4 regions of the Pradoshia sp. Z4_20 genome follow, and region 3 is predicted to be linked to each of the others. Evidence: riboswitches for the same ligand, from Rfam matches in the RefSeq annotation. Region 3 holds a riboswitch; each other region holds the start of a gene.
The links. Region 3 has a riboswitch for S-adenosylmethionine ahead of AC4BHP_RS14170 (methionine ABC transporter ATP-binding protein). Riboswitches for the same ligand answer to the same signal wherever they lie in the genome.

Region 1 (6,027 bases), on a different contig from region 3:
TCATCGTTGCTGGTTCTGGAGTAAATTGAAAGGTAAGATAATGCTGCAGAGACACATGATCCAATTCTTGTTTTTCTATAGCGTGTATAATACTTTTCTTTTCAGAAGCAAAATAGGTCTTATCCCCATCTTCCTTATAAAAAAATGGTTTAATCCCAAATGGATCACGGGCACCAAAAACAGATTTCTCCTGTTTATCCCAAATCACGAACCCAAACATCCCACGAAGCATTTCAACTGCCTTTTCCCCATATTGAACAAATGCCGCCAGGATTACTTCAGTATCTGAATTTGTAGAAAACGCCATGCCTTCCTTTTCCAGCACTACTTTCAATTCCAAGTAGTTGTATATTTCTCCGTTAAAAACAATCCAATAGCGTTCATTTTCATACGTTAAGGGCTGATGTCCACATTCAATATCAATGATGCTTAGTCTTCTGAAACCAAGCTGGATATGTTCATCTATATAATACCCCTCGTCATCCGGCCCTCTATGCGTAATCAAGTCATTCATACTTTTAATTAGTTCTGAATCCTGATTCGCTTGTTGGTGATCATGCATACATCCTACAAATCCACACATTATTATTCACTCACTACCTTTACTTTCGACTGTTTTTCATTTAAAAATATCAAAGAATTAGATTTTAGATATGAGCTAGGGTCCCGACAAAATACGATCCATTATACCCGATTTCATAGTTTCCTAATATTACCATATTTAGACAAAAAAAGAAAGAGGGTTTATCCCTCTTTCTTGAAATGTTTATGCTGTTTATCTTAGATGTTAGCTTCCGTACGCAGTACTTCTACTTTATCAGTTTTCTCCCAAGGAAGATCTAAATCATTACGTCCAAAATGTCCGTAAGCTGCTGTTTGTTTATAAATCGGACGTCTTAAATCAAGCATTTTTATGATTCCTGCAGGGCGCAGATCAAAGTTAGCACGTACTAATTCAATTAATTTTTCCTCTTCAATTTTACCTGTACCGAACGTATCAATGGATATAGATACTGGCTGAGCTACACCAATCGCGTAAGCCAGCTGAACTTCTGCTTTATCTGCAAGACCTGCTGCTACAATATTTTTAGCTACATATCTGGCTGCATAGGCAGCAGAACGGTCTACTTTTGTAGCATCTTTACCAGAGAATGCTCCACCACCGTGACGTGCGTATCCACCATACGTGTCAACAATGATTTTACGGCCAGTCAAGCCTGCATCCCCTTGTGGACCTCCAATAACAAAACGGCCCGTTGGGTTAATAAAATATTTAGTTTGTTCATCAATAAGGTGAGCAGGAACAACCGGTTTAATTACTTGTTCTTTTAAGTCTTTCTTAATTTGATCCAGTGTTGTTTCCGCGTCATGCTGAGTAGAGATTACGATGGTATCAATTCTTACCGGATTTTTATTTTCATCATATTCCACTGTGACTTGTGTTTTTCCATCAGGGCGCAAGTATGGAAGAACTTCTTGTTTACGAACCTCAGCCAGCTTTCTAGATAATTGGTGAGCAAGAGAAATAGGAAGAGGCATTAATTCTTCTGTTTCGTTGCAGGCAAAACCGAACATTAGACCCTGATCTCCCGCCCCAATTGCTTCAATCTCTTCATCTGACATCGTGCCTTCTCTTGATTCCAAAGCTTGGTCTACACCTTGGGCGATATCTGCAGATTGTTCATCAATAGAGGTTAAGACAGCGCATGTTTCTGCATCGAAACCATATTTTGCACGTGTATAACCAATCCCTTTGATTGTGTCACGTACAATTTTTGGAATATCCACATACGTAGAAGTAGTGATTTCTCCCGCTACTAAAACTAATCCAGTGGTAACAGATGTTTCGCAGGCTACCCTTGCATTTGGATCCTTTGCTAATATTTCATCCAAAATGGCATCAGAAACCTGATCGCAAATTTTATCCGGATGACCTTCTGTTACAGATTCTGATGTAAACAAATGTCTCTTATTAGACATGTATATTTCCTCCTTCAGTTTCCCTGTTTATGGCTACTCATTATCTTTAATTATCTCCTGATTATACGAAAAAAGACCTTTCCCCTTTATAAAGAAAAGAGGAAAGGTCTGAGTCTCAGAAATCTGCCTTTCACTCTCATCGTTCAAGGCATTATAACCTTGCATCAAGTTAGCACCTTTGCGTGATTTCCATTATAAGGAATCAAACTGCAGGTTGCCCCGGCTTCATAGAGCTCGTCTCTCCACCGAGTCTTGATAAGAGTATCCATATCAAATGTATATATTATCTTATCCATCATTTTCTGTCAATAAATAAACAGGAATATATTGTTAAGATAAAACTTTAGCTTCATCCTTTTTCTAAAAGAAGTACAGTCAGAACTTAAAATTCGCATTTCAATTATGATATTGATATAATTAATTTACGAATATTCAAATAAATATACTTTATTATTTATCCATCAATATTGACTAATATCCCTATTCTTTCACCAATGAAAACAATAATAATTATTCTTATATACTATATTAAACCATATTTTTGAAAATTAACACAATTAGTATGGATAAATCGATTAAATGTGTTATACTATTTTCCATATAATATGCTTACCAAAATTCTGGAAAAGGATGATACCTTATGAACAGTGTAGGAGTTTCCAATGAATTGAAACAATTACTTACTCATGATAATATTCACATTCAGCTTTCAGTGCCACAATTAGTTGAAAAAGTATTAACCAGAAAAGAGGGCATCCTCACATCTACTGGAGCGATTAAAGCCGAAACAGGTAAATATACCGGCAGATCTCCAAAGGATAAATATATTGTAGAGGAAGCTGCCACTAAAGATAAAATAGCCTGGGGAAGCGTCAATCAAGCAATATCTGAAGACGCATTCTCTAAATTATATGATAAAGTTATCGATTACCTCGAAAAACGAGATGAATTATTTGTATTTAATGGGTTTGCTGGGGCTGCAACAGACTACCGCCTTCCTATACAAGTAATCAATGAATATGCCTGGCACAATTTATTTGTACATCAGCTGTTTATCCGCCCCACTAAAGAAGAGCTTGAAAATCATTCTCCTGAGTTTACTATTATCTCAGCACCAGGTTTTAAAGCAAACCCTCTCGTGGACGGTACACAATCTGAGACGTTTATCATCATTTCTTTTGAGAAAAAAGTCGTCTTAATTGGAGGCACCGAGTATGCAGGTGAAATGAAAAAATCCATTTTCTCAATCATGAATTACCTGTTGCCTGAGAAAAATGTGTTCTCTATGCATTGTTCAGCAAATGTAGGTTTCGAGGGAGATGTAGCTCTTTTCTTTGGCCTATCCGGCACTGGAAAGACTACTTTATCAGCCGATCCAAATCGCCGCCTTATAGGTGATGACGAACATGGCTGGTCTCCTGATGGTGTATTTAATATTGAAGGCGGCTGTTACGCAAAATGCATCAATCTCACACAGGAAAAAGAGCCTCAAATTTTTAATGCCATACGCTTTGGTTCTGTACTAGAGAATGTGGTTGTAGATGAAGATACGAGAATTGCTGACTATGATAATGGAATGTTAACTGAAAATACCCGGGCAGCTTACCCTATCGAAGCCATGCAGAACATCGTCACACCTAGTATAGCGGGCCATCCCAATACAATCATCTTTTTAACTGCTGATGCTTTTGGTGTTCTGCCTCCAATCAGCAAGTTAACCAAAGAACAGGCAATGTATCATTTTCTAAGCGGTTATACGAGTAAATTGGCAGGGACTGAACTCGGAATCACTTCACCACAGGCTACGTTTTCTACCTGCTTCGGTTCACCATTCTTACCATTGCATCCAACTAAATATGCTGAGATGCTTGGCAAAAATATTGAGGAACATCAAGTTCAGGTATATCTGGTTAATACCGGTTGGACTGGAGGAGAGTATGGGACAGGTAGCCGCATGAAGCTTTCTTATACACGATTGATGATTCAAGCTGCATTGGAAGGAGAACTAGCCAATATCGAAACGGTACAAGACAGAATATTTGGCTTAGCGATTCCTTTACACGTACCTGGAGTACCTGATGAAGTTTTACAGCCGCAGAAAACGTGGAAAGATCCAGAAGCCTATTATGAAAAGGCGAATGAGCTTGCACATAAATTCAGAGAAAATTTCAAGGAATTTAAAAATATCAGTTCTGAAATTGAATCTAAAGGTGGACCAATTACCTTTTAAAGAACTAGCGGTGTCTTAGGAAGCCAAAAAGAAATGGCTTTCCTGAGGCACTATTTTATTTGTCTAAATTTAAAAACAAACCCACCGCCCAATGTAATTCTGGATGAAGGTTTGTTTTCTTTAGTTTCTATTCAATTTAGTTACTGGAATTTAAAGAAATCAACTCATATGTAATGGTTGTGCAGTTATTTTCCCATTCCACTTTTTTTATCCGTGCCGTTCCTCTCGATTCTCCATCCAGAGTTTTTCGGATATCAATCGGAATTTCAATTGGATATAGGCGGTATCCTTCTTTTTTTAGGACGAATAGATTTTCCTCAACCCTTTTTTCATTAGCCTTTGTCACTATAAGAGTATTCAATTCCATTGGCATACCCAATTCTCTCACTCCCCTGCTTCATTTATTTATTTCAATGGTATCATTTGAAGCGGCTTCTTTCATCCATTTCGTTAAATCCGTGACGATTTGCCGATTTATTCTAGGAGGTAGATAATGTGTATAGTCCTTAAGGTACCACACATCGACGCTCTTGCCGAGATCCTGCAGTCTGTTTCTTAATAGATTGGCATGTTCAACCGAAACGTTCTTATCCTTCTCGCCATGAATAATTAGAACATTACATGGTATTTTTTCAATTTCATACAAGGGTGTACGGGCTTTATATTCATCCGGCACCTTGTTTGGCGTACCTCCAATGACCCTTTTCAGCATTCTTCTTAAATCAATTCTCTCTATGTAGGTCAGAACCATATCGGAAACTCCCCCCCACGTGACAAGTGAAGCAGCGTCCTGGCAGTATATAGCTGTCCACAAGGCCATAATCCCGCCTCGAGAAAATCCAAAAATATGGACCTTTTTTGGATTAACCTTGGGATGTTGCTTTAAAAGTTCAAAACCTGCAATAGCATCCCAACGATCTTCTCCTGCAAAATCTTCCTCTCCTTCTCCACCCTGGTTGCCACGATAAAAGGGGGCAAAAACAACAAACCCCTGACTTGCGAATTGAATGATACGCCCTGGACGGACCTTCCCAACATTTTTAATGCCTCCGCGTAAATATAAAAATCCGTCCATTATTTCATCATTTTTTTTTGGCTCAGCTAATAGCCCCTTAACCCTTAACCCATTCGATAAATACGTGACAATATATAGATTTATATCCGGATGTGGCGATGGATATCGACTTCTATCTACGATACTACCTAGCGATGATTTTACTTCATCCATAATCCGGGCTCCTTTACAAAGTTCTATAGGCATTCACACAAATATATACCACACATACAATACGATTAACTACACTTTGGCATACATACTGCCTACTAAGGAGGAAATTCCCTTGAAATATTATCTTAAAACCAGCTTCTTCTGTATGCTGTCCATTCTGCTCATCTTTAGTTTATCGGCCTGTAAAGAAAATAAGTCGACTGAAGAATTGACAAAAGTCAAAGTAGCAGAAGTCACACGCTCTATTTTTTATGCACCTGAATATGTCGCCCTGGCCAAAGGATTTTTTAAGGACGAAGGGCTTGATGTAGACCTGCAGACTGCATGGGGCGGTGATAAGACAATGACTGCTCTACTATCAGGCGGAGCTGATATCGTGCTTGTTGGCTCAGAAACTTCTATTTATGTTCATGGACAAAATTCAAGAGATCCTGTTATTAATTTTGCCCAATTAACTCAAACAGATGGAACTTTTCTTGTATCCAGAGAAAAAATAGAGGAATTTAACTGGAACATGCTAAAGGGCAGTACATTTCTCGGACAGAGGAAAGGCGGTATGCCACAAATGGTTGGAGAGTTTGTACTGAAA
Region 2 (6,027 bases), on a different contig from region 3:
GACTATCCATATATCAATCAATATAATGACCAGCAAAAATAACAGACTAAAGCCAATTCCTTGAGTAACAATAGCAGCAATGAACGCAGGCGCAATAAAAATAAGGGTTATTGTGCCAAGGTAAATAATAATATGTATCAGCTTTGCCACCGAGACCGTTCTCCCATCAACCGGTCTAGACAATAAAATAGACTGATCCCGTATATCAAGCATCACATGGGAAAAATCAGATATTAAAGATGTAATGATAAAAAACATAAATACCGCAAACAACATACTCATTTGGAAAAAATAATTTTCACCCATAATAATAAAAGGAATCAGTATTAGACCCATAAGCGCATAAACCCATAAGGATTTTAAAAATTGATTTGAATCCTTACCTGTATTTCCAGACCCATCATTCATCAAAGTTGGAACTCTTCTGGCATCCATTGTAAGCTTAACCTGAAGAATTCTTCTCATAACCGGATAATCAATTCCCATCCACTGAAAGAGCTTTTGTCCTCTATCCAACACACGCAAACTCATAAATTTTTTCATCTATTAATCCTCTTTAACAACAGATACAATATCTTCGGCAATTGAACGATGCTGTGTAAAACCAGTTAATTGGTTAAAAATTTCTTCAAGAGTTCCTTCCTTGCCAACATCCTGTAATTCTGCAAAGCTTCCATCTGCAACAATCCTGCCTTCATGCAGTAAAATAATTCGATTGCTAATTTTCTCGACGACATCCATGATATGTGAGGAATAAAAAATAGTTTTTCCCTCGCTTGCCAGCAGTCCAAGCAATTCTTTAATGACCATAACGCTATTCGCGTCGAGACCGCTTAAAGGTTCATCTAAAAATAAAATATCCGGATTATGAAGAAGGCTTGAAATTAATAGAACCTTTTGCTTCATCCCTTTTGAATAACTATTTATTCGTGAATCATACATTTCTTCAATATTTAATAGCCTCATTAGTTTAAAAGCCTTTTGGTCAGCCTGCTCATAAGATAAGCCATAAAGCTCACCTATAAAAGTCAAATATTCACGTGCAGTCAATACATCATATAAATCTGCCAATTCAGGCACATAGCCAATTCTATTTTTATAGGTAATCCTATCCTCAGAAAGCTCTTTATCAAAGACCTTCACTGAGCCTGTATAGTCTGTAAGGAGTCCGAGCAATATTTTAACTGTGGTAGTTTTCCCCGCCCCATTGGGACCTATATAGCCAATAATTTGTCCCTTGTTTACATCAAGATTAATTCCTCGAAGTACTTCTTTCGATCCATAATGCATTTGAAGATTGCTAATAGAAATCACCAGTTCAGCCATTTTCATTCTCCCCAAAGACCCATTTTGGTATAGTATATCAAAACGGGTCGTTAATTTGCATAATTTTCTAATTTATCCTTTTTAGGTATTACTTCTGGAATCCTTCATGATGCACCTAAATGCCTGTAAAGTTCAAATTTCTAATAACCTAAACCGATAATGATTCAAAAGCTTGAATAAGATCATCAATCAAATCATTCGCATGCTCTATCCCAACAGAATAGCGCAGCAAACAATTACAGACTCCATTTTGTGTACGCACTTCCTCAGGGATATCCGCATGTGTTTGTGTAGCAGGGTACGTCATTAAACTTTCTACTCCACCCAGACTTTCAGCAAAAGATATGATGCGAAGGCTTTTTAAAAATGGATTGATCCATTCCTCTGATTTCAGCCGGAACGATATCATCCCCCCTTTACCAGGATAAAGGACATCTGTCACTTCTTCTCTTTCTCTTAAAAATCGGCTGATTATCTTAGCATTTTCCTCATGCTGCCTCATCCTTAGGCTCAATGTTTTCATTCCCCTCATCACAAGCCAGGAGTCAAATGGCGGCAGTACAGCGCCTGTTGCATTTTGATATTCTTCTAGGCGCGCACCAACCTCTTTACTCTTTGAGACAATTAATCCAGCCAATACATCATTATGTCCTGCTAAATATTTGGTGGCACTGTGGACAACGATATCTGCTCCCTGCTCAATCGGTCTTTGCAAAATGGGTGTATAAAACGTATTATCCACAAGGAGCAGTAGATTGTTAGATTGGGTCAGTTGAGCAATTTCTTTAATATCCATTTCCTGCATAAGCGGATTTGTCGGTGTTTCTATAAAGAAGGCCTTCGTATTTTCCGTAATGGATTCAGCGAAATCTTCATATGTATGGCAATAGTTAAACTTGATGCCATACGTCTTCCATATTTGCTCAAATAACCGATATGTCCCTCCATACAGATCGGCAGAGACGGCTATTTCATCACCTGGAGAAAATAAACATAGCAATGAGTGAATGGCAGCCATACCTGAACTAAAGGCAAATCCCTGTTTACCACCCTCTAGCTCGGCAATTGCTTCCTCTAATAATTTTCTGGTTGGGTTTCCTGTTCTTATGTAATCAAACCCTGTTGATTCCCCTATTCCGTTATGGCGATAGGCTGTGGAAAAATAAACTGGCGGATTAACAGTACCTGTTTGTGTTTCACTTCGATTGCCTATTTGAGCTAAGAGTGTTTCGATTTTAACTGTTGTCATATGTATGACCCCTCTCTCTTTATTAATCCCCGAAATACAGTTACTCTGATTTACCTTCATCCGGCTCTAATTTGCCATCAAAGTTACGAATTACTTACATCCACTCATTTTCCCAGTGAATAAAAATATGCTTAAAAACGAAAAAAGTCTTCAAGAAGAAGACTTTTCATTAGAGTGAGTCCCTTCTTATCGGCCAGGAATGATTGTTCCTGCAGGAATTAGCACCTTTCCATATTGGCGGTTGCTGAGACTTCACAGGGCCTGTCCCTCCATCTCTCTTGATAAGATTTTTCAGAATATTTATTTAACTATAAATTTACAGTCCTACTGCTAAAAAAGCAAGTTATTTCTGCCTTTATTGTCCAACTTTTTAACAAAGGTATATAATAAATCTATACATAAAAAGGAGTGATTCGGAACCATGAAAGCCAATGGCCAGGAAATTTTCCAGTACATAAAAGACCTTGTATCCATTCCAAGTCCGAGCGGCTATACAACGGAAGTAATTGATCATGTAGCACAGTTTTTACAATCTCAAGGAATACCTGCAGTAAAAACAAATAAAGGTGCCCTATTGGCAACAATCAAGGGACAGGATGATTCAAAGCACCGTTTTCTAACAGCCCATGTAGATACATTAGGTGCTATGGTGAAAGAAATCAAACCAAGCGGGCGTTTAAAATTATCGATGATCGGCGGATTTCGTTGGAATTCTGTTGAAGGCGAATATTGTAAAATCCATACAGCTGAAGGTAAAACGTTTACAGGGACGATTCTTTTAAATCAAACTTCTGTCCATGTTTATCAGAAAATGGGAGATATTAAACGCGAGGATGCAACGATTGAAGTTCGAATTGATGCTGTGACAAAAAGCAAGACGGATACAGAAGGTCTAGGTATTTCTGTAGGTGATTTTGTTTCCTTCGAGCCCCGTGTTGAACTGACAGACAATGGATTTATTAAATCCCGTCATTTAGATGATAAAGCGAGTGTCGGCATACTGATGTATATCATTAAACAGTTAAAAGAAGAAGGCATCACTCTCCCCTATACGACCCACTTCTTAATTTCAAATAATGAAGAAATAGGCTATGGCGGAAACTCCAACATTCCTGCTGAAACTGTTGAATACCTGGCTGTAGATATGGGAGCAATTGGAGAAGGACAATCTACGGATGAATACAGTGTTTCCATTTGTGCAAAAGATTCTAGCGGACCCTATCATTATGGCCTGCGTCAGCATTTAGTCGAATTGGCAAAGCAACACAAGATTGATTACCGTGTAGATATATATCCTTTTTACGGATCTGATGCTTCTGCTGCCATCCGTGCCGGCTATGATATCATACACGGATTAATTGGACCCGGCATTGATGCTTCACATGCTTTTGAAAGAACCCATATCAGCTCTATTGAATATACTGCCCAGTTAATCTGGAATTACTTACAATCAGAATTAGCCTAATTTCATACTAAACGTTAACCCATCACCATTTAAGTGATGGGTTTTTATTATAATAACCGTTTGATTTTTCCATAAGCAGCCTTGGCTTCAGCATATCCTTGATTGTACAGCTTTTTCAGCTTTTTAGGGTTACGCTCAACACGGCTGACATCTGATTTCACTAATGGACGAATAATGACGACAAGTCCCTTTTCTTCTTGTTCCTCCAAATAGCGGATCGTGTCATTGTAAACGATATGCCGTTTGCGAAGAGCCTTTAGCAGCCCTTGATAGTTCTTATATTTTCTTTTTCCAAGCCAATCAAGCGACGATGCTTTCATATAGCCTTTATTCCCAGTAAGCACAACGATATTTTTCGTATTCCCGTCTGCTTGAGATTTTTGTATCGGTATTGGATCGGCAACACCGCCATCCAGCAGCATTCTTCCATCATAAGAGATTTCCGGAGCAAAAAAAGGAATCGAACTGGATGCGCGCAGAATCGTTGTAATATCTTTTATTAGGTGCTCTTTTCTATAGTATACAGGTTCGCCTGTTACGCAATCTGTAACACCCACGACAAACTGTTCCTTTGCTTCACAAAAAGCCTTTATATCAAATGGGACCAGTTCATTTGGAATTTTATCAAAAATAAAGTCCATTCCAAATAATTCACGTTTCTTCAGAAAACGTTTATAGGATAGGTATTCCGGGTGTGAGACATAATCGATATTCGCCGCATAATTACGGTCTATTTGCCGTGCAATATAAGAAGAGCCATTACATGCACCAGCTGAAACACCAATTGTATATGGCACATATATATCCTGTTCCATCAAATACCTCAGAACTCCAGCTGTATATAGCCCTCTCATTCCGCCACCCTCTAGAACCAGGCCTGTATTATGCATAACAAGTAAACTCCTTCCCCAGAGAATCCTTATTATTTTGCCATGACCCTTCTTAAATAATTACACGTTTTAAAACTATTTCAGGGAATTTTTTACTATCCTATTGACAGTTTTAGTGTATTAACTGTATAGTACACATATCAAGTGTATGAACTACATAGTACACACACTAATAATTGGTTAAAAAGCCATAGGAGATGAATTAATGAACATCATCTTTAATAACCGGGATCCTGTATATTTACAAGTTGTCCGTTACTTCAAAGAACAAATAGCGACCGGTCGGCTTGCAAGCGGAGAGGAGATTCCTTCTCGACGTGAGCTTGCCAATCTTCTAAAAATAAACCCCAATACTGCTCAAAAAGCGTATAAGGAAATGGAGGAACAGGGATTGATTCACACAGAAAGAAATTTCCCAAGCCGGGTCACAACCGACAAGGTCATATTGTCAAGCGTTCGTCAGGAACTCATTGTTGAAGCCGTTGATACCTTTGTTCAGGCAATTAAACCGATTCAATTACCAGTAGATGAACTGTTGAGTATTGTCAAAGAAAAATATAATGCGGAACAAGAGTAAGGAGGGGATTTCATGTTAGAAGTAAAAAATGTAACGAAAAAATTTGGAAGAAAAAACGTATTGGATGATGTATCATTCACAGCCAACAAAGGGGAAATCACGTGTTTAATCGGTATAAACGGTGTAGGTAAAACAACGATTATGAAATCCATCATGGGCCTTACTCCTATTGATGGTGGAGAAATTCTTATAAACGGAACTAAAAGAACGAAGGATACGTATGAGAAAATCACATTTATTCCAGATACGTTCACGATGCTTTCGAACTTCACCATTATGCAGGCAATGGATTTTATGAATGATTTTTATGAGAGTTGGAACCAAGATCGCGCCGATGAATTATTGAGCTTTTTCAAATTGGATGAAAACATACGGATTTCAACATTATCTAAAGGAAATACCGCGAAAGTGAATTTGTTATTGGGATTGGCTCTGGATGTTGATTATGTTCTTATGGATGAACCATTCTCCGGTATCGATATTTTCAGCCGTGAACAAATAGCAGATGTCTTTACAAGCC
Region 3 (6,027 bases):
ATCTACATCTTCAAGAAAACGCGGTGTATTCCCGGCAGCTACCAGTTCGAGTTTAATATTTTTTTGATTTGATTTAATTTTTTCCAAAGAGCCTATTCCATCAAAATTATCTGTTAGTGTAATGAAGCCAGCCTCCTGCAAAAGAAGTAGCGCCCGGCCAAGATTTGTACCTTCATTAGGGACAGCAATTTTAGCCCCATCAGGCAATTCCTTTAAATCCTTATGCTTATTTGAGTAGATTCCCATTGGTGCAATAACAGTAGAGCTTAGTGGCTCAAGATCTAATTTTCTTTCTTCCACTTGTTCTTCAAAGTAAGAAATGGTCTGGAATGCGTTAGCATCCACTTCGCCATCATTTAGAGCTGTATTCGGCAAAATATAATCACTGAACTTTACAAGCTCTATATTGAGCCCCTTCTCCTTAGCGAGTTCAGCAATATAATCCCATATTCTTGTGTCTCCGCTGCTTACTCCAACCTTAATGGTAGAGCTGCCCTCTTTTGCACTGCCTTTCGAATCGCTTCCACATGCTGCTGTTACGACAGTAAATGCAATTATTAAAATAGTAAGAAAAAGTTTTTTCATTTTTTCCATCTCCTTCTTTATCGTCTTCTTATTTTTCTAGCCAGCGTATTACCTATGGATTGTAAAAGCTGTACAATGATTACCAGTGCCGCAACGGTTACAATCATGGTGTTAGTGTCAAACCTCTGATAACCATAGGTGAGGGCAAGATCTCCAACTCCTCCAGCTCCTACTGCCCCTGCCATTGCTGAGGCTCCAACCAGCCCAATAGTTGCTGTTGTAAAGGTTAAAACAAGAGAGCTAAGTCCCTCTGGTATTAAAAACCGAAAAATGATCTGCCATTCAGTCGCGCCCATTGACTGAGCTGCTTCAATAATTCCCTTATCAACTTCCAATAATGAATTTTCAACCAATCTGGCAATATAAGGACCTGCATAAAATACAAGCGGTACAATGGCGGCATTCGTTCCAATCGCCGATCCAACAACCAATCGTGTAAATGGAATCAAAGCCACCAATAAAATAATGAAGGGAACCGAGCGTAAAATATTAATGATTGGGTTCAATATATTAAACACCCACTTATTCTCCAGAATGTGACCCTTTCTCGTTATGACGAGTAAAATCCCTAAAGGCAATCCAATCACGGCCGCGAATAGTAAGGAGAAGAAAACCATATAGAGTGTGTCACTGAATCCAATCAGTAACTGTTCAAGTGTAATTTCCATTCCTAAAAACTGTTCATTCATGATAGCTTAACCTCCTGCAAGAGCACATCCTCACTCTCTATGTATTGGATCGCCTTCTTTATTTCTTCTGTTTCACCGATGACCTCAACGATTAAATTCCCAAAAGGGGTTTCCTGTATTTCAGAAATATTGGCAGAAAGAACACTTAAATGGACATCAAAACTTTTCGCCACTGTTGAAAGTAGATGCTTGCCAGACGAAGATCCCAAAAAATTAAGTTTCCAAACTGCTGGTTTATTCTCCTTTAAGGATTTCAAAAAGCTCTGCGGAATCTCGTCGTGAATGACTGTTCTAACAAACCGCTTGGCAACCTCAGTGGTTGGCTTGGAAAAAATATCAAGAACAGGACCCTGCTCAACAACCCTCCCATTTTCCATGACAGCGACCTTATTGCATATCTCTTTAATCACCGACATTTCATGTGTAATAAGCAAAATTGTTATATTGTATTCTCGGTTTATTTTTTTCAATAGCTCTAAAACATCCCTGGTCGTCTGCGGATCCAATGCCGATGTAGCTTCGTCACATAGCAGGATAGATGGATTCGTGGCCAGAGCTCTCGCAATTCCAACCCTCTGCTTCTGTCCCCCTGACAATTCATCCGGGTAACTTCGACCCTTAGCTGATAACCCCACGAACTCCAGTAATTCTCGAACTCTATTTTGAATCGTTTCTTTACGAACGCCGGATAGTATCAATGGAATCGCTACATTATCAAATACCGTCTTAGATTGAAGTAAATTGAAATGTTGAAAGATCATCCCGATTTTCTTTTTCTCTGCCCTTAATTCCTTTGCTTTGAGACTGGCAAACGATTTACCATTCACAAGGACCTCCCCCTCAGTAGGCCGTTCAAGCATATTAACTAAACGCAAAAGTGTACTTTTCCCGGCCCCGCTGTATCCTACCACTCCAAAAATATCCCCTTTTTCAACCGTTAAATGAACGCCTCTCAGAGCATCTACGCTTTGACCATTTGCTTGATATGACTTTTTTATGTTTCGAAACTCAATCATGTTCTCTCCTCCAGGCCTAAAAAATTCGAAATGCAAAAAGCCCCTTCTGTCATTAGACAGAAGAGGCTTTGTATGAACATATACATAAAAAGACAAGTAGAAATATGTTCGCTTAAAGCTTCCTCTTATCTCTCAAACAGATGTTTGTTGGAATTAGCACAGTATTTTTACCATAGTAAAAATCCGCTGCCGAAGTATCATAGGGCCAAATCCCTCCACTTCTCTCGATAAGAATCGCTTGCTATTCAATTAAATTTGATGTTTCCAACTATATCCTATCTTGTTTAGCAATGTCAATAATAATTTATAATATTTAAAATATTTTTGATTTATAATAAAGAATATCCTAAATCAAGTTACAGCAACTAAAATTCATGAATATTTCCAATTCATGAATCATTTTGGCCAGTTATTCGTATAGGATATTAAGGTAAATTATAGAAAAAATAAGGAGGGGTACTTTGTGGGAAATATCTTCATCTATTCCATTATCATTGGGATTATATCGGCACTTATTCTTGTGCCATTCAAAAATAATGAAAAATTACGTATCCATATGAAGGGGAAAACAAAACTGCTTGTTTTTGTCAGCTTAGCTGCATTAATCACGATTGGAGCATTTTTATTTTATTACTTCACCCTATTGGATCAAACTATCTCTTCTCTTTGGATTTTTGTCATCATACTAACCTTGCTGGGTTCAATGCTTGCTACGGGTATGGAGAGAACCATTAAGGGTATTTTATTTGCAGGTAGTTTGCTTGTCGGTCTCTATTTTTTAACGGCATTTCTGTTCAATGCCGATGAAAAGTATACTATAGCTAAAATGGACATCAAAGAAGAAATTCAAACATTTGATGAAAATAAAAAGCCGGCCAGCGTGCCTCCTCAATACGCGCGCAATAAAATGAAAAAAGCATTTGGCCAGGTACCAAATACGAGCTACTACGAATTAGGGAATTTACAAATCCAAAAAGTAGATGGTGAGTATGTTTATATTGCTCCAGTCGAATTTTCAGGATTCTTCAAATGGCTGAAAGGGAAAGAAACTCCTGGTTACTTTATATTGAGTGCTACAGATTCATCAGCCAACCCAAAATTTGTTGATGCAGAAATGATCTACACTCCTTCTGCATTCTTCAATAAAGAAACAGAGCGCCGTATTCGTCTACAGTATCCATCCTACATATTCTATGGGGATTCACAGCTTGAAGTAGATGATAATGGCGCGCCATTTTATATTCGCTCTTATGGTGATTTTGTCTCTGCCAGAAATGGCTTTAAGGTAAAAGGTGTTGTGGTGATGGATGCCAAAACTGGGAAGTCCAACTCTTATTCCCTTTCTGAAGCGCCCGAATTTATTGATGGTGCCGTTGCACCAGAAGTCGTCAGTACACAAAACAGCTACTTCGGAAATTATATTCATGGCTATTGGAACAGCCTATTTGGAAAATCAGATGTTAAACTGCCTTCTGATGAGGGTACCGAAGCGAATGTAAGTCCGATCTTTGATGAAAATGGAGATATGTATTATTTCACTGATTTCACGAGTCCTAAAGAAGGCGTCGATTCTATGCTCGGCTATGCGCTCACAAATTCCAGGACAGGTAAAGCTGTCTATTATACAGGTAATATGGAGGAATCCTACATGGATTCACAGGGTGCCCTGCAAATTATCGAGAAGAAGTTTATAGAAAAGAAATGGGAAGGAGAAATGCCCATCATCTATAATTTTTACGGTGAAGCCAGTTGGTTAACAGGAGTCCTGGATTCAAATGGATTCCTACAAAATTATTTCATTGTATCTGCTGCCAATCCTGAAATAACAGCATATGGGTCAACGCCAAATGAAGCCTTAAAGCTATACAAAACAGCACTTCAAAAAGGCGGCGGAACGGTTAACGGCACCTCCACAAGTGTTGAGAAGAAAATCGATGGGAAAGTTATCAGAGTCTATAAAGAAAAATCAGGTGAATATACCGTCGTTTCGTTCCTTCTGGATAATGGACAAAGCTACAATATGTCCTCTGAAAAGGATCCTTTGATCATATATCTGCAGGAAAACGATGAGGTATCTGTAACGTACCTGGATACCGGGGAAAACTTTTTACCTGTTAACGGTATTACAATTAAGAATTTACAATAATATATACTGAAGAAAATAGATCATCCTCACTCGAGGATTGATCTATTTTTTAACAACTGGACTAATTTTATTACCCATATTTAAATTATTGTTAAATATATAGTTAGAATCGTGTTGAATAGGGTAAATAAAATTAGTCATAAATACTCATAATAGGTAGTGTTTACATTATTAAGAGGAGGGCTTTGGAGTTAAATTCTATAGATCAATACCCATACTGGATGTAGTTCCAAAAGAATTAGAGCACAAATGGAAATATACTTTAGAATTCATTCTTCAGAACTAAAATTTGCTTAAGATACACTTACATGGTTAAAGCATTCTCAGCTGTTTTCCATACATAATCAGTATTAATATGTGAGTTAGATTATTTTCACATAACATTTAGGAAGTACTTTCCATTTACAAATCTCTATATATTTTATTAGATTAAATACGTATAATACTGCTCTTTTTTTATTTCTCCACCCTTTATTACATCTTTTTCTTCACAACAAATAAATGGAAATCTTATAGTAATCTAATATTATTTGGTAAGTATTGATTGCCAAAAAACCGTATCTTTATATATACTCATAGAGATACATACATTCTGTTATAAGATTAAAACATCCCTTTTAACCCGCCCCAATTGGATATAGAGGGTTTTTAAACGTTACTTATATGAAGGAGGTTCACAATGAAGAAATTTTCAAAATTCACATTCCTAATAGCAATGGCTATTGTCATGATTGCTTCATTTATATTCCCGGCTTTAAACACGAAAGCAGAAGGAAAAAAATATGAGATTGCAACAGATATTACATTTGCCCCATTTGAATTCCAGGAAACGAATGGCGAATTTGTAGGTATAGATATCGATTTACTCAATGCTATAGCTGAAAATCAAGGGTTTGAAGTAGAAATTAAGCCGCTTGGATTTAATGCAGCCGTACAAGCACTAGAGTCCAATCAAGTAGACGGCGTTATTGCCGGAATGAGTATAACAGATGAAAGACAACTGAAATTTGATTTCTCCGATCCCTATTTTGAATCTGGTGTCGTAATGGCGGTTGCCGAGGGAAATGAAGAGATTAAATCCTATGAAGATTTAAAAGGAAAAAAGGTAGCCATTAAAACAGGTACAGAAGGTGCCAGCTTTGCAGAAAGCATAAAAGATAAATATGGCTTTAAAACGGTAACCTTTGATGATTCCGCCAATATGTATGACGATGTTAAAACAGGTAACTCTGCAGCTGTTTTTGATGATTACCCAGTTCTGGCATATGGGATTACGCAAGGCAACGGATTAGAAATCGTTACTGAAAAAGAAAAAGGCGGCTCCTATGGATTTGCTGTCGCTAAAGGGCAAAATGCGGAATTGATTGAGCAGTTCAATACAGGTCTAGCCAATCTAAAAGAATCCGGTGAATATCAGGATATTATGGATAAGTACTTGAAGGCAGAAAAAAGCACCGATACTAATAACGGTTTCTTCGGCTTATTAGAATCAAGTATGCCAAGTCTGTTAAAAGGTCTTCAAATGACCCTGATATTGACTGTCGTATCTCTCGTTATAGCATGTATCCTAGGTATTATATTTGGTCTGATG
Region 4 (6,027 bases), on a different contig from region 3:
ATCCTTTGACTCTGAGCTTGCATCCTCAATGCTTTCATTGCCGCTGCAAGCTGCCAATGTACCTACCACTAAGAATAAAATAAATGCTGTTAACCCCTTTTTCATGAAATAATTCCCCTTTTCTATTATCTTTTATCTATAACTTTTGCGATGAAATCACCGGCAAGTTGGATAACCTGAACCAATACGATTAAAATAATAACAGTTGCAATCATAATGGTATTATCATAGCGATAATACCCATAGCGAATCGCTAAATCACCAATACCGCCACCACCGACCGTTCCTGCCATAGCAGAAAACCCAATCAAGCTAATTAATGTAAGTGTAATACCCGAAATGATACCTGATCTCGCTTCGAGCAATAGTACTTCCTTAATAATCATCCACGGTGTCGCACCAGCTGCTATCGCGGCTTCAATAACACCTTTATCAATTTCTCGTAAAGACGTTTCAACGATTCTCGCAAAAAACGGAATAGCTGCGACTGACAGCGATACGCTAGCAGCTGTTGGTCCAATCGTTGTCTTTACAACAAATTCGGTCAATGGCATAAGAGCAACCAATAAAATAATAAATGGTATTGATCGGACCAAATTGACGACAAATCCTAATATCCTCTGAACCGTTTTGTTTTCCCAAAATAAACCCTTTTCTGTCACATATAATAGAATTCCAACTGGTAAACCAATCACGATTGCGACAGCTAAAGAAATGGAAATCATGTAAATCGTCTGCAAAAATGCTGTGTTAATTTCAGGAATAAGCTCTATAAAGTGGTTGAAATCAAAGCCCATGTTGGAACACCTCCACTTCTGCCTCTCGACTTTCTATATAAGATATCGCTTTATTAATCTCTTCCTTCTGTCCGCGAAGCTCCATGATAAAAATACCTAAAGGCAATTCCTGAATATATTCAATTGAGCCATGAAGAAAATTGCCTTTTACATTAAATTGCTGAAGCGTATCCGATATGACTCCCTCACCGGCAACCGTTCCCCTAAACGTCACCTTGACAATCGGACCCTTGCAACTTTGGTAAATAGCGTCAGGTATATCGAACGAAACAACACTGTTAATGAATTCCTTCGTAAGATCGGCATGGGGTTTAGCAAAAATATCATACACCGAGCCTTCCTCAATGACCTTGCCATCCTGCATAATCGCCATTCGATTACAAATTTCCTTTACTACATTCATCTCATGTGTAATCAACACAATCGTAATATTGAGCTCCTTATTGATTTTTTTCAACAAATTCAATATTGATTTCGTTGTCGTCGGATCTAGTGCTGAAGTCGCCTCATCACAAAGGAGTACTGTCGGGTTATTCGCCAACGCCCTTGCAATCGCTACACGCTGCTTCTGTCCCCCACTTAGCTGCGAAGGATACACTTCACGCTTTTCAGCTAATCCGACCATTTTCAACAGTTCTTCTACTCGGTCTTGTATTTGAGTCTGCGGCACTTTTGCTGCCTTTAAAGAAAAAGCTATATTTTCAAAAACTGTTTTCTGGCTAATAAGATAAAAGTGCTGAAAAATCATCCCGATTTTTAAGCGTGCATGACGCAATTGCTTGCTTCTCAACTTAGCCAGATCAATTCCATCAACTGTGATATTTCCCGATGTTGGACGCTCCAACAAATTAATACAGCGTAGCAGCGAGCTTTTACCTGCTCCTGAGTACCCGACAATCCCGAATATCTCGCCTTTTTTAATTGTTAAGGAAACGTTGTCAACTCCATTTACTATACCGCTTTTAGTTTTGTAAATCTTATTAACATTCTGAATTTTTATCATATGCCAACCTCTATCTCTACACATTTTTTGAAACAAAAATGCCCCTCTCATCTGAAAGGGGCATCGAAATACATCTATCTCGACTTATCTTTCAGAATGTAATACATTCTGCAGGAATTGGCACCTTCCCTATTAAGGGGGTTGCCGGACGTCATAGGGCCTAGTCCCTCGGTCGCTCTCGATAAGCTATAGCTTTATTTGATTTGTTTATGATATTACAGACTTCAGAATAGTCTGTCAACAAAAACCTTTTTGACGTAAACTGTTGAACCGCTTTCATCATTGCAATTTCAATAAAATATTCCAATCCACATACATCGGATTAAAAAACTCCCCATTCTTCTTCGTAGGGCTGAACTGACGATAATGTAAAACTCTACATTTTCGCAAGCCGACTGAATAACACTTTCATCGCTCACTATTTTCATCTGCCAAACAAGCTCATTTAATGTATAGTCTCCACATTTCACATTTTCCGAAAAACAATCATTTCTGAAAAAGCTACCACACCCACTTCATCAAACGTTCCCCTATAATCTATGACTCAGCAAATCTAATAACCATTTACTACCGCTATATTCAAATTCTTTCAGCTCACTATAGACATTTCTAAATAAAGGTTATAGAATTTTATCTATTATTTAAATATTCAAAACTATATTCTCTTCGTAAAGGTGAATTATATGACATATTCAGAACGCTTAAAAAAACTGCCAGTCCAATTTTTTGCAACACTTGTCCTAAAAGTTAACAGCGCTATAGCTGAAGGCAGAGACATTATTAATCTCGGACAAGGAAATCCTGATCAACCTACTCCTGCGCATATCGTCAAAGCCCTGCAAGTGGCGGCTGAAGATGCACAAACTCATAAATATTCTCCATTTCGGGGTTTGGAAGAGTTGAAAGAAGCGGCAGCACAATTTTATCACAAGCAATATGGCGTCGAGGTTGACCCTAAAACTGAAGTTGCCATCCTTTTTGGAACGAAGGCCGGACTAGTTGAGCTACCAATGTGCTTGCTCAACGATGGAGAGCTAATGCTCTTGCCAGACCCAGGCTATCCCGACTATTTATCTGGAGCTGTATTAGCAAACGTAAACTATGAAACTTTTCCACTAACAAAAGATAATCAATTTTTGCCGGATTATGAAAGCATCCCTTTAGAACAAAGGACCCATGCAAAGCTAATGTATTTAAACTACCCAAATAATCCTACCGGAGCTACCGCAGATCATGCTTTTTTTGAAAAAACAGTATCATTTGCAAAAGAAAATAACATTACCGTACTTCATGATTTTGCCTATGGAGCTATTGGCTTTGATGGACAAAAACCTATCAGTTTTCTTGAAACGGAGGGTGCAAAAGAAGTCGGCATTGAAATGTACACACTCTCGAAAACTTACAATATGGCAGGCTGGCGTGTTGGCTTTGCTATCGGAAACCCAGCTATCATCGAAGCACTCAATCTCATTCAAGATCATCTTTACGTCAGCCTCTTCCCTGCTGTACAAAAAGCGGCAATCGCAGCCTTGACAGGGGAGCAATCCTGCGTAGAAGAGCTTATCGAACGCTATGAACGACGACGAAATTCCCTCATTGGCGCTTGCAATAAAATCGGCTGGAAAGTCGAAGCCCCAACTGGTTCATTCTTTGCTTGGCTTCCTGTCCCTGCCGGTTTTAAGAGCGAGAGCTTTGCTGATTATTTGCTTGAAAAAGCAGATGTAGCCGTTGCAGCAGGAAAAGGCTTTGGTGAATACGGAGAAGGCTACATTCGTGTCGGCTTATTAGTAGACGAAGACCGGCTAATAGAAGCTATTGAACGTATTGGAAAGCTAGGAATATTCACTTAAACAACTGCGGTATTGAACTGCTCCCTGTCTAGTAAACAATGAATATAATAAAAGCAGAACCCTGAATTCTAAGGGGTTCTGCCGCTCAATCTCTATTGATAACGTTGTTACAGATGCTATTAACGCCTCTTTTAAAATTCGTTTTTTTAATAATACTATTCTATTTTACTGTGCCCCAAAATCAATCGCCCCATGTGATCAATACAGCGTTCTTTTTTTTTGAGCACAGAAAAACTCCCCATTAGGTAAGCCAGATTTTTCAAACTGTCTTACCTAATGGGGAGCATAAAAAAAGACCGTCAACTGACAGCCTTGATTTTCTGCTATTGACCTGTTAATACAATAGCTACGGTTTACTTATAACTGGATATAGAGAGATTATATTCTCTAATTCTTTAATCAAATCATCTAAATATGATTGATTTGATACAAATTCAAAGGATACTACAGCACCACTTCCTGTCGGATAACAAGTCTCTCCAGACCATTCTATATGCCCCAACTTATCCATTTCACATTCAAAATAAATAAAGCTATCTAAATTTTTCAATATAGCTTTACCCGATAAATCCTTATTCATTAACTTCAAATCATTTAAAAAATCCCTAATGTCATCAGTTCTTAAACTAGCAATAAAATCAACATAATATCCAGGGATTTCAACTTTCACGTTTGAAATAACCCAGTTTCCATCCCAATAATCAAAGCTATTCGGATATTCACGAGCTATGATATCTATTTCTACTTTAGCTTTTTCTCCCAATAGATGGAATTTCATTTTACCACCTCATATTTTATAACTTATTAGCTTTGGTCATCTTGTACTAATCTGTTCCTTTAACCGAATAGCAAAAAAGAGCTGATCAACCAGCCCTTGCCCTCGTTAGGGAATAAGACTATTTTTCTATAATTATATAATCTTTCGTTTTAGAATATGGAATACCATGTTTGTTAGCAAAATCAACTAATTCTTTGAAAACGTCGTTGGGATTGAAATTTACAATTCGGATGGTAAGTCCTTTTTTAACTTGCATAAAAGCACCTTTGGTATACCAATTGACTCGTTTAAATTTAATCTGTTTTATTTGATGGGGAAATATACTTGTTTTATATAAAGGCCATTTAAAAAACAATATTTGATACGTCAAATAGTCATTATTTATCACAAATTTATATCTGATACATAATAAAACAAGAATAACTAAAGAAAATATCATTTGGAAGTATAATAACCAATCGAAAAAGTCATTTATTGAAATTGTCAATATCATTAATAGCACTATATACCATAATGCTACTCTTTGAGTCTTTGCGAAATAAACCAACTATCTCTCCTCCCTACATGTTCACTTTAACATAAATATCCATACTCCATTGAAATATACTGCCCCTAGCTGCATAGCAAAAAAAGAGCTGATCAGTATTACACCCCAAAAGTCAGATTTCTAACTTATTGGGGTCACTACATCACAGCTCTGATATTGGAGCGGGTACTCCCGATAGTTTCAGTTTATTCTTTCACAAAGAGAGGTAGCATTAGCTAAGTGCTTCTTTTTCCTCAAAGTTTTACTTCAGCTGAGGATTAGCTCTCCCTTTTTCTTAAAAGTTGCAAAGTCCCTTTTTTCTGTTCTTTAAAGTCCTCTAATTGTCTAGGAACATTAGTTACTCCATGATATATTGCATAAAACTCTTCCCACGGTTTTCCATCCAAGCGATAATATTTTTCTAATATATCTATATAAGTAAACAAAGCCTGTTCCACCACAATTTCAGATAGCTCATACTCGCTTGGCAATTCCATATCCAATCTTTCGCATAACAATTTTTGTATTCTCTTTGCATACTTTATCTGTCCCATGGAAACATCTAGCTTCTCATATTCCTCTTTAATGCTCACTTTCATTTGGTTCCCTTCCGATAAAAAGTCGTTACAAATTATACTCTAATTATTAATTAAAAACAGATAATTTACAATACCTACTATAATATTAAGATAATAACTAATTTAGTTTCTAATCGATTTGCAAGTCATCCCACTAATTACTAAATGTTACAAAAATCAGCTATTTTCCACAAAATCATCAATTTTATTCCATGTATGGATTAATGTAGACTTGTTGATGTGCAAAAACACAAAAAATAAAGACAGCTATCATTATCCGATAACTGTCCTCCCTCTTAGTATTCAGTTAAAAATTGATCAATTAATTTAACATATTTTTCTTTTGGGTAACTCATATAGAGCCCTGAAGCCAATCTGACTGCGTCGCCAAAAAAGAATCGTTCATACAGGGATTGCCGCGATCCGAAAGCACTCATGGATATATCCCATGCCAACCGAAAAATCTTCACTTTTTCTTCTGCTCCAACGATAGCT

Region 1: another riboswitch for S-adenosylmethionine. It lies ahead of metK (methionine adenosyltransferase); the one in region 3 lies ahead of AC4BHP_RS14170 (methionine ABC transporter ATP-binding protein).
Region 2: another riboswitch for S-adenosylmethionine. It lies ahead of AC4BHP_RS02170 (methionine biosynthesis PLP-dependent protein); the one in region 3 lies ahead of AC4BHP_RS14170 (methionine ABC transporter ATP-binding protein).
Region 4: another riboswitch for S-adenosylmethionine. It lies ahead of AC4BHP_RS10680 (methionine ABC transporter ATP-binding protein); the one in region 3 lies ahead of AC4BHP_RS14170 (methionine ABC transporter ATP-binding protein).

What each region holds. Positions count from the first base shown of each region.
Region 1 is NZ_JBZAJD010000009.1:24,257-30,283, reverse strand. Features, by position in the region: gene asnB (asparagine synthase (glutamine-hydrolyzing)) at 1-583, opposite strand, end outside; gene metK (methionine adenosyltransferase) at 781-1,980, opposite strand; SAM riboswitch class I at 2,114-2,242, opposite strand; gene pckA (phosphoenolpyruvate carboxykinase (ATP)) at 2,621-4,210, shown strand; gene AC4BHP_RS16320 (DUF2584 domain-containing protein) at 4,347-4,589, opposite strand; gene AC4BHP_RS16315 (alpha/beta hydrolase family protein) at 4,608-5,438, opposite strand; gene AC4BHP_RS16310 (ABC transporter substrate-binding protein) at 5,584-6,027, shown strand, end outside.
Region 2 is NZ_JBZAJD010000001.1:445,802-451,828, reverse strand. Features, by position in the region: gene AC4BHP_RS02180 (ABC-2 family transporter permease) at 1-543, opposite strand, end outside; gene AC4BHP_RS02175 (ABC transporter ATP-binding protein) at 547-1,332, opposite strand; gene AC4BHP_RS02170 (methionine biosynthesis PLP-dependent protein) at 1,475-2,575, opposite strand; SAM riboswitch class I at 2,759-2,863, opposite strand; gene AC4BHP_RS02165 (M42 family metallopeptidase) at 2,997-4,040, shown strand; gene AC4BHP_RS02160 (patatin-like phospholipase family protein) at 4,088-4,930, opposite strand; gene AC4BHP_RS02155 (GntR family transcriptional regulator) at 5,136-5,507, shown strand; gene AC4BHP_RS02150 (ABC transporter ATP-binding protein) at 5,520-6,027, shown strand, end outside.
Region 3 is NZ_JBZAJD010000006.1:119,420-125,446, forward strand. Features, by position in the region: gene AC4BHP_RS14160 (MetQ/NlpA family ABC transporter substrate-binding protein) at 1-585, opposite strand, end outside; gene AC4BHP_RS14165 (methionine ABC transporter permease) at 603-1,253, opposite strand; gene AC4BHP_RS14170 (methionine ABC transporter ATP-binding protein) at 1,271-2,290, opposite strand; SAM riboswitch class I at 2,413-2,524, opposite strand; gene AC4BHP_RS14175 (YrzE family protein) at 2,754-4,436, shown strand; gene AC4BHP_RS14180 (amino acid ABC transporter substrate-binding protein/permease) at 5,116-6,027, shown strand, end outside.
Region 4 is NZ_JBZAJD010000003.1:115,316-121,342, forward strand. Features, by position in the region: gene AC4BHP_RS10670 (MetQ/NlpA family ABC transporter substrate-binding protein) at 1-105, opposite strand, end outside; gene AC4BHP_RS10675 (methionine ABC transporter permease) at 126-797, opposite strand; gene AC4BHP_RS10680 (methionine ABC transporter ATP-binding protein) at 787-1,800, opposite strand; SAM riboswitch class I at 1,882-1,988, opposite strand; gene AC4BHP_RS10685 (pyridoxal phosphate-dependent aminotransferase) at 2,484-3,650, shown strand; gene AC4BHP_RS10690 (WapI family immunity protein) at 3,997-4,428, opposite strand; gene AC4BHP_RS10695 (hypothetical protein) at 5,233-5,553, opposite strand; gene hpaB (4-hydroxyphenylacetate 3-monooxygenase, oxygenase component) at 5,829-6,027, opposite strand, start outside.